One region of the Bradyrhizobium sp. AC87j1 genome, then DNA from elsewhere that is predicted to be linked to it. Evidence: riboswitches for the same ligand, from Rfam matches in the RefSeq annotation. Region 1 holds a riboswitch; each other region holds the start of a gene.

Region 1 (4,858 bases):
TGCGCCGGCGCCGCAATGACGCCGCGGGCGGGATCGTAGAACCCCATCTCGGGCACGGCCGTCTCGCCGATGACTGGCCCGGCATAGAGTCCCGAGGCTAGCGCGAGCTGTGCAATCGCGGCCTGCGCCGCGACCGGACCGCCGGCGTCGCAGAGCACCTTGAGCCGGCGCAGCGTCGAGACAGGCAAGGTCGAGTATGCATCGAGCCGCGTGTCGTCACGGCCATCGGCCGGCAGCACGGCGACCACAATGCCACGGTCCTTCGCGAGCTGCTGGAGCGCCGCAAGTCCATAGGACCAATAGGACTCACCGCCGATCAACCGCACCAGAATGCCACGCGCCTGCGACAGCGTGCGCTCGATATAGGTGTCGACCGAAAGCGGGTGACGCAATTCCGCGAGATTCGCGAGCCGCAGCGTCGGCAGGCTCTCGCGACCACGCCGCCAGCCGGCTGCGAACGCCGCGAGATCTGAATCCGAATACGAGAGCACCACGAGATCGGCCGGGTCCTGGCCGATATCCCTTGGCGTCGCGGTCTCCTCCAGACCGCGGCTCTCGCGGAAGACGACGTGCATCAGATACCTAGTCCTGCCTTGATGGCGGCCTCGTCGATATCGCCGTGCTCGCCGATCACGACGAGCTTCGACCGCCTGTGACCTGCGCCCCAGGGCTTGTCGAACTGATGGCGCACGCGCTGGCCGACCGCCTGCAGCAAGAGGCGCATCGGCTTGCCCGCAACCGCGATATAGCCTTTTGCGCGCAGCACGTTCTGCTCGCGCGCCAGCTTCTGGACGGATGCGACCAGCGCATCGACGTCGGCGACTTCAGGAAGGTCGATCACGACGGAGGCGAAATCATCGTGCTCGTGCTCTTCCTCGCCGTCATGATGCGAGGGACGCGCGGCGAGATCGTTCTCGGCGGCAGCGCCAAGACCGAGGATGACGCGCGCATCGATCGCACCGTCGGTCACGGGGAGCATCGGCACGCGGCGCGGCATCTCGGCGGTGATGGCAGCCTTGGCCGCTTCAAGTCCCGCCGCCCCAGCGAGGTCGGCCTTGGTCAGCAGCACGATGTCGGCGCAGGCGATCTGATCCTCGAACACTTCCGACAGCGGCGTCTCATGGTCCAAATTCTCGTCCGCGGCGCGCTGCGCTTCGACTGCAATCGGATCCGGTGCAAAGCGGCCAGCGGCGACAGCCTCGGCATCCGCCAGCGCGATCACGCCGTCGACGGTGATGCGCGAACGGATCTCCGGCCAGTCGAATGCCTTCAGCAGCGGCTTCGGCAGCGCCAGGCCCGAGGTCTCGATCAGGATGTGATCGGGCCGCACCGGCCGCGCCAGCAGTTTTTCCATGGTCGGAATGAAATCGTCGGCAACCGTGCAGCAGATGCAGCCGTTGGCGAGCTCGACGATGTTTTCCTCCGGGCAATTGGCGTCGGCGCAGGATTTCAATATCTCGCCGTCGACGCCCTCACTGCCGAACTCGTTGACGAGCACGGCGAGCTTCTTGCCGCCGGCATTGCTGAGCAGATGCTGGATCAGCGTCGTCTTGCCAGAGCCGAGAAAACCGGTGACCACCGTCACGGGGACTTTTGCGAGCGAATTCATTCGGCGGCCTCCGGCACGACGGCAATGGGGGGAATGCGGGCAAGCGACTGCTTGCGGAATATTTCCGGCCGGCTGCGCCAGGGCACGAGGCCGTCAGGCGCGGCCGCATAGGCCGCGGCGCCTGCGACCACATCCTGCGCATTCGCATCCGACAGGCGGCCATAGACGTAAGACCACCGGCCGGGCGCGCTGAGCGCGACCGAGCAACCCTGATTGCAGGCCGACAGGCATTCGACGGGAACCACATTGACGCCTTCGGGCACGCCGGCGTCGAGGATCGCACCATGCAGGCGCTTGCCGGGCGTCGCCTCGCCCTCGCCAGGCGTCTCGCCGGCACGGCAGGTGATGCAGACGTGAAGTGTGACGGTCATCGCCTCTTCCAGATAACAGCGGGAGGCGATGAGGCACACGGACCATTCTTCAGAAGGCCCGTTTTCCCCGTCGCGGAACACCCCGTCCGCCGGTCCAAAACTCGTCCGCGCAGGCAGGTCTCCCGGCTTGCGGAGCAGGGTTTTCCCCTTCGATCCCCGCCTTCCCGATTCCCGCGGGAATCAGTGGCTTCGGACATCTCTCCGGTCACGGTCGCGGGGGCGGCTGCATTTTGGACCCAAATCTTGCCGATTCGGACCCTATCGCATTCCCTCTTCGCCTGTCATAGGACAGGAACCAACGCTGGGCCACCATTTGCCGGTGGCCGCCACTTGTCAAGCCGAAGGACCGGGACCGATGACGCCTGAACCGGATACAAAAACGGCCGAGGAAACCGACGCTCGCCACGCCACGAAAATGGCGAAGAAGAAGGCCGCCCGCGACAAGATCATGGCGACCAAGAGCGGCGAAAAGGGCCTCATCATCGTCCACACCGGCGCCGGCAAGGGCAAGTCCTCCTCGGCCTTCGGCATGATCGTCCGCTGCGTCGCCCATGGCTTCCCCTGTGCGGTCGTGCAGTTCATCAAGGGCGCCTGGGATACCGGCGAGCGACGCCTGCTCACCGGCCATTTCGGCGACCTCTGCCAGTTCCACGCCATGGGCGAAGGTTTTACCTGGGAGACGCAGGACCGCGCCCGCGACATCGCCGCCGCGCGCGCCGGCTGGGAGAAGGCCAAGGAGCTGATTCTCGATGAGAGCCTGCGCATGGTCGTGCTCGACGAGATCAACATCGCGCTGCGCTACGACTATCTCGACATCGCCGAGGTCGTCGAGTTTCTGACCACCTCGAAGCCACCGATGACGCATGTCGTGCTCACCGGCCGCAACGCCAAGGACGAGTTGATCGAGATCGCCGATCTCGTCACCGAGATGACGCTGGTGAAACATCCCTTCCGCTCCGGCATCAAGGCACAGGCCGGCGTCGAGTTCTGAGTTCGATGGCACGCGCGCTGATGATCCAGGGGGCCGGCTCGGACGTGGGCAAGTCGCTCATCGTCGCCGGTCTCGCGCGTGCCTTCACGCGGCGCGGCCTGCGCGTGCTCCCGTTCAAGCCGCAGAACATGTCGAACAATGCCGCCGTCACCATCGACGGAGGCGAGATCGGCCGTGCCCAGGCGTTGCAGGCCCTCGCCGCCGGCGTCGAGCCGCACACCGACATGAACCCCGTGCTGCTCAAGCCCGAGACCGATGTCGGCGCGCAGGTGATAGTCCACGGAAAGCGCATCGCGACCGCGCGTGCGCGCGACTACGCGGCCATGAAGCCCTCACTGATGGGCGCAGTGCTGGAGAGCTTTGAGCGGCTGAAGGCGCGCGCCGATCTCGTTCTGGTCGAAGGCGCGGGCAGTCCGGCCGAGGTGAATTTGCGTAAGGCCGACATCGCCAATATGGGTTTTGCGCGCAAGGCCGACGTGCCGGTCGTGCTGGTCGGCGACATCGACCGCGGCGGCGTCATCGCCCAGCTGGTCGGCATCAAGACGGTGATCGACCCCGACGATGCCGCGATGATCCGAGGCTTTGTCATCAACAAGTTCCGCGGCGACCCCACGCTGTTCGACGATGGCTACAAGCTGATCGAGCAAAAGACCGCATGGCGCGGCCTTGGCGTGCTGCCCTGGTTCGCCCGCGCCGGCGAGCTGCCGGCCGAGGATGCGCTCGGCCTGAGCGACGCGCGAAAGCCCGGCCAATGCAAGATCGCGTGCCTGGCGCTGTCGCGGATCGCTAATTTCGACGATCTCGATCCGCTCAAGCTCGAAGCGAGCGTCGATCTCGTGATGGTACGCCCCGGCGAAGCCATCCCCGGCGATGTCCGCCTCGTCATCATCCCCGGCTCGAAATCCACCCGCGGCGATCTCGCCTTCCTGCGCGTGCAGGGCTGGGACATCGATCTGCTCGCGCATCACCGCAGGGGCGGCCATGTTCTCGGTCTCTGCGGCGGCTATCAGATGCTCGGGCGCAGCGTCGCCGACCCTGACGGCATCGAAGGCTCCGCAGGCGACACGCCGGGCCTCGGGCTCCTGGACGTGGACACGGTGATGAGTCCGCAGAAGACGCTGACGCGTGTCGCGGCCGTGCATGCCGACACGGACCAGCCAATCGAGGCTTACGAAATCCACATCGGCCGTACTGACGGGCCGGACCGCACGCGGCCGTTTGCGACACTGAACGGCGAGCCCGAAGGCGCGATCTCGCGCGATGGCCGCGTGCAGGGCAGCTATCTGCACGGCCTGTTCACGTCGGATGATTTCCGCAAGGCGTACCTCGCAAAGCTCGACATTCCCGCTGGCAACGAGCCCTACCACGCCAGGGTCGAAAGCGCGCTCGAGGCGCTGGCCGACCACATCGAAAAGCATCTCGACGTCGAAGGACTGCTCGCGCTAGCGCGCTAGCACCTCGGCAAGGCGCATCCATTCGGCTTCGCTGCCGGGAAGCCCGAGCCGAAGCCATGTCGGCTTTTGCGCGAAGACGCGCGACCAGATCTGGCTTCGTGCCAATCTGTCTTGCGCGGCGAGCGAGTCGGGCGTCTCGTAGAGACGGAAAAGCGGCGTCCCCCCAAGCAGCATCCAGCCCTGCGCTTGCGCAATGGCGTCGAGGCGAACACAGTCCCGGGCAAGTCGCGCTGACGTGGCCTCGGCCCAGGCGTCGTCGCGCAACGCGCGAGAGCCGATCGCGATCGCCGCTCCCGAAACCGGCCATGGCCCCGACATCGACGCAAGCTTGCCAATGTCGGCGGCATTGCCGATCACGAAGCCGAGCCGCAGGCCGGCAAGGCCATAGAACTTTCCGAACGAGCGCAGGATCAGCAGTCCCGGCCGACCGGCT
Region 2 (4,858 bases), on a different contig from region 1:
CGCCGCTTCACAGACGGGTGCCCATGGTGTCCCTCTCAGCGACTTGCGCCACACGTGGGCGCAAGAAAGCGTGAGCCATCTTTAACCAGTCTTTAGCGTCGTTCCCGACGAACCGACCGTGCCACCGCGCAATTGACGGCGAGCAGTTTTAGTCGCGGCGAGAAACGACATGATCAACGCACATCGTGCGTGAGCGGCCAACGCGCGATTGGTACTCTTCGAGATCCACTTCGCGCGTCAGGTGCGAGTAACGAATCTTCAAAGCTGGCGTGAAGTTCGCCTTCTTCGATGCCCGCTTTGCCGCCGTCCGCACTGATGCGATGGCCGACAAAGACCTCGCGTCGGCACGTCTTGCGGTCATGTTCCCTCAGGGTAGCAGCACTATATTTGAGCCGAACCGGGTTGCCGCGCCTTTTCCATTGCGACCCTGCACGCGGCCGGAAAGGTCAGTGCGAAATCCGTCCTGAACTCATATTCTTTGACCATAGTACGGGGAGAGACGATCCGGAAGCGCCAATATCGGCGTCCACTTGGCTTCTTCCCGTACCCGCGCTTCCACTGCGACGTGTCAATCCGCACATCACCCATGTTCGGCCTTGATACCTCGAAAATTACACTCTGCCCTAGCGACCGCGCTTCAGGGCATCAACTCCTTCGGCTGGTAGGCGTTGGGCTCGCCCTTGATGTTCCGAACTGGTCCAATTCATCCGAGCGACTTACACGCCAAGTAAGCGTCGGCTCATACAGCGTGACGGACGGTTGCCCAATCGTGTGGCGGATCGAACAATTTTAGCTCCTGTGGTTGTGCCTCCAAGCGGCGCCTCAGAAATCGCCCATCAATGCGCCCTTTCCAACAACGCGCCGACCAGCCTTGATTGATCTCGCTGCCTGCCACGATCAGCATGAGCGGCTCCTTCACGCGGCGAGCAATGCGCCGCAGCGTAGCCGAGTCCAGATCGCTCATTGCCGCGGCGCCACCGGATGCGAGTGCCAATCGCCGAGGTAATCAACGTCACCCGCGCTATCCTGAAAAGCCCGCCGAATCTCTGCGACCTGCCAAGCGTGATCAGGCACGAAACAGTGTCGCCCGTGAAGGGCGTGCGGGCCGGGACCGCGAAGGTCGACTACCACCCGGTCTTTCCCCGCGCGCCCAGCCGAGAAGAACTCCGCCATTCTCAAGGGGGACAAATTCGCAAGCAAGTTTGCACATTGCCCGCATCACGTGCGAAGAAAGCAAGACGTTCATTCCCCGGCCCAAACAGCGTGGATGTGGGGGGCAATCAAACGCTCCCAGCGTGGCAGCACACGTGCTCTGTTTTGGCCTTGCAGTGTCAGGATAGACACTTGCCAGGTGCCGGGGTCGTACTTCCCTTCTGAGAGCAATCCGACCGCACTGCGGACGACTTCAAGCGAGACTTCTTGCAGATCAAAGCCTCCTCCGGTGAATGTAGGCGCATTGCACCCTAACGGCGTGACGATTCCGGTATTATCGAGACGCGGTTTGGATATATGTTTCTCGTCCTTCCAATGTTCATGGAGGCAAACCAAGCAGCTTTTGGAATCGTGAACAAAGCGCGCGACCACGCCGCCTGCGAGCCCCACGGTCGCGTAGCCTCACATAAGGCACATTCAGTTGGAAAGTGATTCCCCGAGCCAAGCCCCTGCCAGGGCGAGGGGTGGAGACTCGACGGGAAGCACTTACAGCGGACATCGCCGAGTGAAGGGATAGTCCAGACCACGAACGCCGCAAGGGTAAGAGGCGACGCGATCGGATCATGAAGCGTTTCAAATCGTCCCGTCAGGCTCAATTTTTCTGTCAGTTCATGATCAGGTCGCGAACCTTTTCCACATCCTCTCTCTCGGAGCCGTCACTGCCGACTTCCGTCGTGTTTCGCGCGAGCGAGCCTTTGCGACTTGGCGCGAGATCTCCACGACAAGCGCTCGCCGAACCTTGACCTCGGGGCTGCTCCAATTCGTTAACTTGACGGTGCCGCTTGACGAATCTCTGCGAGCGGCGCCTATATGTAGCCCGTCACGGTCTTCCATTCCCGCATCTCGTAGGATGGAAGCTAAGAGGGAACCCGGTGCGCCGGCAACGGCTATTCCGAGGCTGCCCCCGCAACTGTAAGCGGCGAGCGGTTGTCATCATGGTCACTGGCGCGACAGCGCTGGGAAGGCCGACAGCCCCAGCGACCCGCGAGCCAGGAGACCTGCCGCGACTGAACGAAAGTCCTCGGGCGGGGTGCCCCGGTGGGTCGCTTGCAGCCGGGCACATTTGCCAGCTCTCCTCGCAAGTCGTCCGCGCGGCCCCAGCGCCTAACATCGCGGGGTTGCCGATGTCGCCGTCTTACGATTTCGATCAGCATGGTCATCTCGTCGCGCCACCGGGTGTGCGGCCGCGCCTAGCGCAGGCGAAGCCTGCCGCGCCTGAGCCGTGTCTGGTGCCCCTTTCGCCATCGCCGGCTCCGCTGCCGTGGCCCCTCGCGCCATCGCCAAAGCCGCCCGACCTCACGCTCGATCCGTCGCGCGACGACTTGTTGACGTCGTTCGGCAAGCTGACGCTGACCGACCGTTATCTGCTCGCCGGCGAAACTTACCAGGACATGTTCGGGCGGGTGTCTTGCGCTTTCGCGGACGATGTTGCGCATGCCCAACGTCTCTATGATGCGATGTCCCGGCTATGGTTCATGCCGGCCACACCGGTGCTCTCCAACGGCGGGACCACGCGCGGCCTGCCGATCTCCTGCTTCCTCAACTCGGTGGCGGACTCGCTCGAAGGCATCGTCGGTACCTGGAACGAGAACGTCTGGCTTGCTTCCAACGGCGGCGGCATCGGCACCTACTGGGGCAATGTTCGCTCGATCGGCGAGAAGGTGAAGGGCGGCGTCACTTCAGGCATCATCCCGTTCATCCACGTCATGGACGGCCTGACGCTGGCGATCAGCCAGGGCTCGTTGCGGCGCGGCTCGGCGGCGGTCTATCTCGATATCCACCATCCCGAGATCGAGGAGTTCCTCGAGATTCGCAAGGCGTCCGGCGACTTCAACCGAAAGAGCCTCAACCTGCATCACGGCGTCAACGTCACCGATGAGTTCATGGGTGCCGTGGGCGCCGGCACCGCGTTCGCTCTGCGGAGTCCGAAGACTAACGAGGTCGTCCGCCAGATCGATGCCCGCCAGCTGTGGCAACGCATCCTTGAGAACCGGCTCCAGACTGGCGAGCCTTATCTCTTGTTCATCGACACCGTAAACCGCGCGCTCCCCAAGCATCAGCGCGAGCTGGGCCTCAAGGTCTCGACCTCCAACCTGTGCAGCGAAATTACCCTGCCGACCGGCATCGATCATCGCGACGAGGAGCGCACCGCGGTCTGCTGTCTGTCGTCGCTCAACCTCGAGACCTGGGACCAGTGGAGTGAGGAGCCCACCTTCATCGAGGATGTCATGCGCTTCCTCGACAACGTGCTCAACCACTTCATCACGGTGGCGCCGGACGGCATGAAGCGTGCCCGCTACGCTGCCCTGCGTGAGCGCTCCGTCGGCCTCGGCGTCATGGGCTTCCACTCCTTCCTGCAGGCCAAGGGCATTCCAATGGAAAGTGTCATGGCCAAGTCGTTCAATCTGAACATGTTCCGAAAAATCCGTCGCGACGCCGACGCGGCATCCGTGACGCTCGCGCGCGAGCGTGGTCCGTGCCCGGATGCCCTGGAACGCGGCGTGATGGCGCGCTTCAGCCATAAGATCGCAATCGCGCCGACCGCCTCGATCAGCATCATCTGCGGCGGCACCAGCGCCTGCGTCGAGCCAATCCCGGCCAACATCTACACCCATAAGACATTGTCCGGCGCCATCTCGGTGCGTAATCCGCATCTCGCCAAAGTGCTTGCGGCGAAGGGCGCCGACACTTCGGCGATGTGGCAGTCGATTATAGCACACGAAGGATCGGTGGCCCGTCTCGACATCTTGTCGGAGCACGAGAAAGCGATCTTTCGCACCGCTTTCGAGATCGACCAGCGCTGGATCGTCGAGCTTGCCGCCGACCGCGCCCCGTTCATCTGCCAAAGCCAGTCGATCAACCTCTATCTCCCAGCCGATGTCGATAAATGGGACCTTCACATGCTGCACTGGACGGCATGGCAGCGCGGATTGAAAAGCCTCTACTACTGCCGCTCAAAGTCTATCTCGCGCGCGGCGTTCGCCGGCAAGATCGGCGACAGCGACAAGGTGGCGGCGCCGCAGCCGCAGCGTACTGATTATGAGGAGTGCCTTGCATGTCAGTGATCGATCTTTCGGCCGTCGATCCGCGTACGCTGATCGGCAAGGGACGAGTGGGGCTGCTCGACTCGACCGGAACCTATGATGTCGATCGCTACGCCTGGGCTTACGAGCTCTGGAAGCGCCAGCAGCAGACCCATTGGATGGGCGAGGAGGTGCCGCTCGGCGCCGACCTCAAGGACTGGGCGTCGGACCGCGTCACCGCCAGCGAGCGCGCGCTGCTCACCCAAATCTTTCGTTTCTTCACTCAGTCGGACATCGAGGTCGGGGACAACTATCTCAAGCGCTACATCCCGATCTTCCAGCCGCTCACTGTTCAGATGATGATGTCGGCCTTCAGCAACATGGAGACGGTCCACATCGACGCCTATGCGCTGCTGCTCAAGACGCTCGGCATGCCCAAGACCGAGTTCGAGGCATTCCGCGGCTATGCCGAGATGCGCGCCAAGGCGGACTACATGCACGAGTTCGGCGTCGACAGCGTGGCCGATGTCGCTCGGACCTTGGCGATGTTCGGCGCCTTCACCGAAGGCATGGCGTTGTTCGCGAGCTTCGCCATGCTGCTCAACTTCCCGCGCCACAACAAA
Region 3 (4,858 bases), on a different contig from region 1:
GATCAAGGCTGTTCCGGCCGACATGTTGGCCGGTATCGCCACGCCGACCTGGTCCAATCTTGTGGCGGAGAAGTTCGGCACTGGATCGGTCGCCGAAGCAGCAGCTCTCGCTGCGGCCGGGCCGCGTGCACGGCTGATCTCGACACGTGTTGTCTCGCAGGATCGCACCGCGACCGCGGCGATTGCGGAAGGAGACGGCGCATGACGGTGCATTTCATTGGCGCAGGACCGGGCGCGGCCGATCTGCTGACGTTGCGGGGGCGCGACCTGATCGCGGCCTGTGCGGTCTGCCTCTATGCCGGCTCGCTGGTCCCCGAGGGCGTGCTGGCCCATTGTCCGCCCGGCGCGCGCATCGTCAATACCGCGCCGCTGTCGCTCGATGAGATCATTGCCGAGATCGCCGCCGCGCATGCGGCGGGCAAGGACGTCGCTCGCCTGCATTCGGGCGATCTCTCGATCTGGTCGGCGATGGGCGAGCAGCTCCGCCGCCTGCGCGCGCTTGGCATTCCGTTTACCGTGACACCTGGTGTGCCGTCCTTCTCCGCCGCTGCGGCAGCGCTGGAAGCCGAGCTCACGCTGCCGGGGCTTGCTCAGACGGTGGTGCTGACGCGCACGCCGGGCCGTGCCAGCGCGATGCCTGAGGGCGAGAAGTTGGCAGCCTTCGCCGCGACCGGTGCGGTGCTGGCGATCCATCTGTCGATCCATCTGCTCGACAAGGTCGTCGCCGAGCTCGCGCCGTATTATGGCGCGGATTGCCCGGTCGCCATCGTCTGGCGCGCGAGCTGGCCGGACCAGCGCATCGTCCGCGCCACGCTTGCTACGCTCGATGCTGCCGTCGGCACCGAGATGGAGCGCACCGCGATCATTCTGGTCGGCAGAACGCTTGGCGCTGCGGATTTCGACGAGAGCCGCCTCTATGCTGCCGACTATGATCGCCGCTATCGGCCTGTCGGTGCCGAGCCACGCTTTCCGGAGGCCTCGTGATGGCGGCAGGGCTCGTCATCTCCGCACCGGCTTCCGGCGTCGGCAAGACCACGGTGACGCTGGCGCTCGCGCGCGCCTGGCGCAATCGCGGATTGAACGTGCAGTGCTTCAAGAGCGGTCCCGATTACATCGATCCCGCCTTCCACGCCGCCGCTACGGGACGCGCTTCCGTCAACGTCGATAGCTGGGCGATGGACCGCGGGGCGATCTCGCATCTCGTCAGCCGCGGCGCGAACGCCGATATCGTGCTCGCCGAGGGCTCGATGGGCCTGTTCGACGGCGTCGCCGCGCGCGGTGTCTCCGGCACCGGTGCCACCGCCGACATTGCGGAGTTGCTGGGCTGGCCAGTGGTTCTGGTGATCGATCCCTCCGGCCAGGCGCAGACCGCGGCGGCGATCGCCGCAGGCCTTCGCGATTATCGCCCCGGTGTGCGGCTTGCCGGCGTCGTGCTCAACCGCGTCGCCAGCCCGCGCCATGAAGATCTCGTGCGGCGTGCGCTCAACGGCGTCGGCATTGCCGTGTTCGGCGCGCTGCCGCGTCACGCCGAGATCAACCTGCCGAAGCGACATCTCGGCCTGGTGCAGGCCGAAGAGCAGGGCGAGATCGGCAAGCTGATCGACGAGGCCGCTCGCTTCGTTGCCGAGCATGTCGATCTCGATGCGGTGCTGGGATCGGCTGCCAGCTGGTCGCCGCAACCTGCCGCGAATGGGCTGAACGTGACACCGCCGGGGCAGCGCATTGCGCTGGCCCGCGACGAGGCGTTCTCCTTCGTCTATCCGCATATGCTGGAAGCCTGGCGCGGGGCGGGCGCGGAGATCTCGACATTCTCGCCGCTCTCCGATGAGGCGCCCGACGCGAGCGCCGACGTGTGCTGGCTGCCCGGCGGCTACCCCGAGCTCCATGCCGGCAAGATCGCGGCCAATGCGCGTTTTCGCAGCGGCCTGCGCGCGTTCGCCGAAACGCGGCCGGTGCACGGCGAATGCGGAGGCTATATGGTGCTGGGAACCGCTCTGACCGACGCGGACGGTGTCCGCCACGAGATGACAGGCCTGCTTGGCCTCGAGACGAGCTTTGCCAAGCGTCGCATGCATCTCGGTTATCGTCTGGCCGAACTCGCCGCGCCGATGCCGGGACATCGCTCCGGCGCGCGCCTGCGCGGCCACGAATTCCACTATTCGACCATTCTTGCCCAGCCGGACATGCCGCTGGCCGTAGTGCATGATGCGACTGGCGCAGTCATCGCCGAGACCGGCTCGCAGCGCGGCCACGCCACCGGCACGTTCTTTCATCTGATCGCGGAGGACCGGTGAGCGGATTCGTCTCCTTCATCTCCGCCGGACCCGGCGACCCCGAGCTTCTCACGCTCAAGGGCGCCGCGCGGCTGCGCGAAGCCGACGTCGTGCTCTATGACGATCTTGCCTCCGGCGCGATCCTCGATCTCGCCCGGCCCGGCGCCAATCTCGTCGCGGTGGGGAAACGGGCAGGGCGTCCCTCGACCAAGCAGCACCACGTCAACCGCTTGCTAGTCGACTATGCCGCAACCGGCGCGCGCGTGGTTCGGCTCAAGTCGGGCGATGCCGGCATTTTCGGCCGGCTCGAGGAGGAGTTGGAGACGCTGCGTGAGGCCGGCATCGGCTACGAGATCGTTCCCGGCGTGACATCGGCCTGTGTTGCCGCGGCGCAAGCCGGCATTCCCCTGACCCGGCGCCATACCTCGCGCCGGGTGCAGTTCGTCACCGGGGCTGATGTCACCGGCGAGCTGCCGCCCAACCTGAACTGGGCGGCGCTGGCCGACCCTGAAGCGACGACCGTGGTCTATATGGGCCGGCGCACCTTCCCGGCGCTTGTCGCAAAGTTGATCGCGCACGGGCTCGCTGCGGATACCCCCGCGCTGTTCGCCGAATCCCTCGGACGCCCCGACGAACGGCTGGTCCGCACCACCATCGCCGAGCTTGCCGAGCAGCTTGCGCGCGGCGGCGCCGCCTCGACGGCCGCCGTGATCCTGTTTGGGGCGCTGGCGGGGGATTATCCGTCATGACGGCCTTGGCCGCCGCTCGCCCCTTGACGCAGGCTCAGCGAAAGGGGCACACAAGAGAGGCATGGTGCTCGACGCGGCGCAAAGCGCCGGAGCATAATCGGGAATGGGGGTGGGCGGACCCAGTTGCGGCGCCCAAAACCCCAGCCGCCCCCGCGACTGTAAGCGGTGAGGGACTCCGATCAGCCACTGGGCCGCAAGGTCCGGGAAGGCCGGAAATCCCGGGGAACCGCGAGCCAGGAGACCGGCCCTGCACGTTTTGAGGCCAAGGCCGTCGGGTGTGACGGCAGGAAGGAATTGAGCCATGCATATCGAACCCGGGGTCGTGACGGGCGCCAAGCTCGTGTTGAGTTACGCAACCGGCATCGCCGCAGGCGGCGTTGCGCTGAAGCTCGCGGTGGAGACCGTGCGTGAGCAGGGCATCACGTCGTTCGCGGCGCGGACGCTCGCCACCACAGTCCTTGTCTTCACCTTCTTCGAGATCCTGCCGCACTTCCCGGTCGGCGTCTCCGAGGTGCACTTCATTCTCGGCTCGACACTGTTCCTGCTGTTCGGTGCGGCGCCCGCGGCCTTCGGCCTCGCATTCGGCCTGCTGCTCCAGGGCGTCTTCTTCGAGCCGGTCGACATCCCGCAATATGGCATGAACGTCACGACGCTGCTGGTGCCGCTGTTCGCGATCCAGGCGATCGCCACACGGATCATTTCGCGCAACACCGCCTATGTCGATTTGAAGTATCGGCAGGCGCTGGCGCTCTCGACGACCTACCAGGCCGGCGTGATCGCCTGGGTGGCGTTCTGGGCGGTCTATGGCTCCGGTTTTGCCATGACCAATCTCGCCAACATCGCGACGTTCGCCGCGTCCTATGCGCTGGTCATCGTGATCGAGCCGCTCGCCGATCTCGCGGTGCTGGCGCTGGCGAAGTCGCTGCGCGGCGTCACCGCGCCCGGCCTCGTCACCCCGCGCCTGCACAACGCGGCCTGAGAGACAAGCGAGCGGGCGGCCGCAGGGCCGCCCGTCGCGTTCGCGATGCTCACGCTCTCTTTGATAGGCATCGGTTGCGGTGATCCCGACCAGCTCACGCGCGCCGCTGTTCGAGCGATCAACGCCGCTGATCTCGTCCTGATCCCGCGCAAGGGAACGGCGAAGTCCGATCTCGCCGATCTCAGGCGGACGATCTGCGCGGATGTGCTCACCAGCGACAAGACAGCCATCGCTGAGTTCGACCTTCCCGTGCGCGACGTCGCTGAAGCTGACTACCGCAAAGGCGTAGACGATTGGCACGATGCGGTTGCCGCGGCCTGGTCGCAGACGGTCTCAAACCATCTCGAAGGTGAGGGCAAGGTTGCGCTGCTGATCTGGGGCGATCCCTCGCTCTATGATTCCTCGTTGCGGATTGCGCGGCGGCTCAATCCGTTGCCGACGATCAAAGTCGTGCCCGGCATCACCTCGATCCAGGCGCTGTGCGCGGCCCATGCGCTGCCGCTCAACGACATCGGCGAGCCCTTTCTGGTCACGACCGGGCGGCGTTTGCGTGAAGGCGGCTGGCCGCAAGGTGTCGACACCGTGGTGGTGATGCTCGATGGCGGCACGGCGTTTCAATCGCTTGATCCGGAAGGCTTGCAGATCTGGTGGGGCGCCTATCTCGGCATGCCCGACCAGATCGTCATGTCCGGCGTGCTCGCCGAGGTTGGCCCGCGCATCGTCGCGGCGCGGCAGGAAGCGCGCGAGCGGCACGGCTGGATCATGGACAGCTACATTCTGAAGCGCAGGCCGTAAGCGAGGCAGTATGCTCCCCGAATGGGTCACCCGAAACTGCCCCGACGTCTCCGCCGTCCATC

What was found. A riboswitch is a leader RNA that binds a small molecule or an ion and turns the genes downstream of it on or off. The one in region 1 is predicted to bind cobalamin.
Region 2: another riboswitch for cobalamin. It lies ahead of CV770_RS36125 (ribonucleoside-diphosphate reductase subunit alpha); the one in region 1 lies ahead of CV770_RS16275 (DUF1636 family protein).
Region 3: another riboswitch for cobalamin. It lies ahead of CV770_RS00040 (energy-coupling factor ABC transporter permease); the one in region 1 lies ahead of CV770_RS16275 (DUF1636 family protein).

Annotation. Positions count from the first base shown of each region.
Region 1 is NZ_PTFE01000027.1:5,800-10,657, forward strand. It holds gene cobN (cobaltochelatase subunit CobN) at 1-575, opposite strand, end outside; gene cobW (cobalamin biosynthesis protein CobW) at 575-1,609, opposite strand; gene CV770_RS16275 (DUF1636 family protein) at 1,606-1,980, opposite strand; cobalamin riboswitch at 2,076-2,295, opposite strand; gene cobO (cob(I)yrinic acid a,c-diamide adenosyltransferase) at 2,336-2,971, shown strand; gene CV770_RS16285 (cobyric acid synthase) at 2,977-4,425, shown strand; gene cobD (threonine-phosphate decarboxylase CobD) at 4,414-4,858, opposite strand, start outside.
Region 2 is NZ_PTFE01000122.1:1,774-6,631, reverse strand. It holds gene CV770_RS41885 (hypothetical protein) at 149-361, opposite strand; gene CV770_RS41880 (hypothetical protein) at 740-964, opposite strand; partial or broken gene CV770_RS36130 (IS6 family transposase) at 1,758-1,942, shown strand; cobalamin riboswitch at 2,019-2,232, shown strand; gene CV770_RS36125 (ribonucleoside-diphosphate reductase subunit alpha) at 2,337-4,277, shown strand; gene CV770_RS36120 (ribonucleotide-diphosphate reductase subunit beta) at 4,268-4,858, shown strand, end outside.
Region 3 is NZ_PTFE01000001.1:2,172-7,029, forward strand. It holds gene CV770_RS00020 (cobalamin biosynthesis protein) at 1-205, shown strand, start outside; gene cobM (precorrin-4 C(11)-methyltransferase) at 202-984, shown strand; gene CV770_RS00030 (cobyrinic acid a,c-diamide synthase CobB) at 984-2,294, shown strand; gene cobA (uroporphyrinogen-III C-methyltransferase) at 2,291-3,022, shown strand; cobalamin riboswitch at 3,068-3,286, shown strand; gene CV770_RS00040 (energy-coupling factor ABC transporter permease) at 3,324-4,001, shown strand; gene cobF (precorrin-6A synthase (deacetylating)) at 4,047-4,796, shown strand; gene cobT (nicotinate-nucleotide--dimethylbenzimidazole phosphoribosyltransferase) at 4,807-4,858, shown strand, end outside.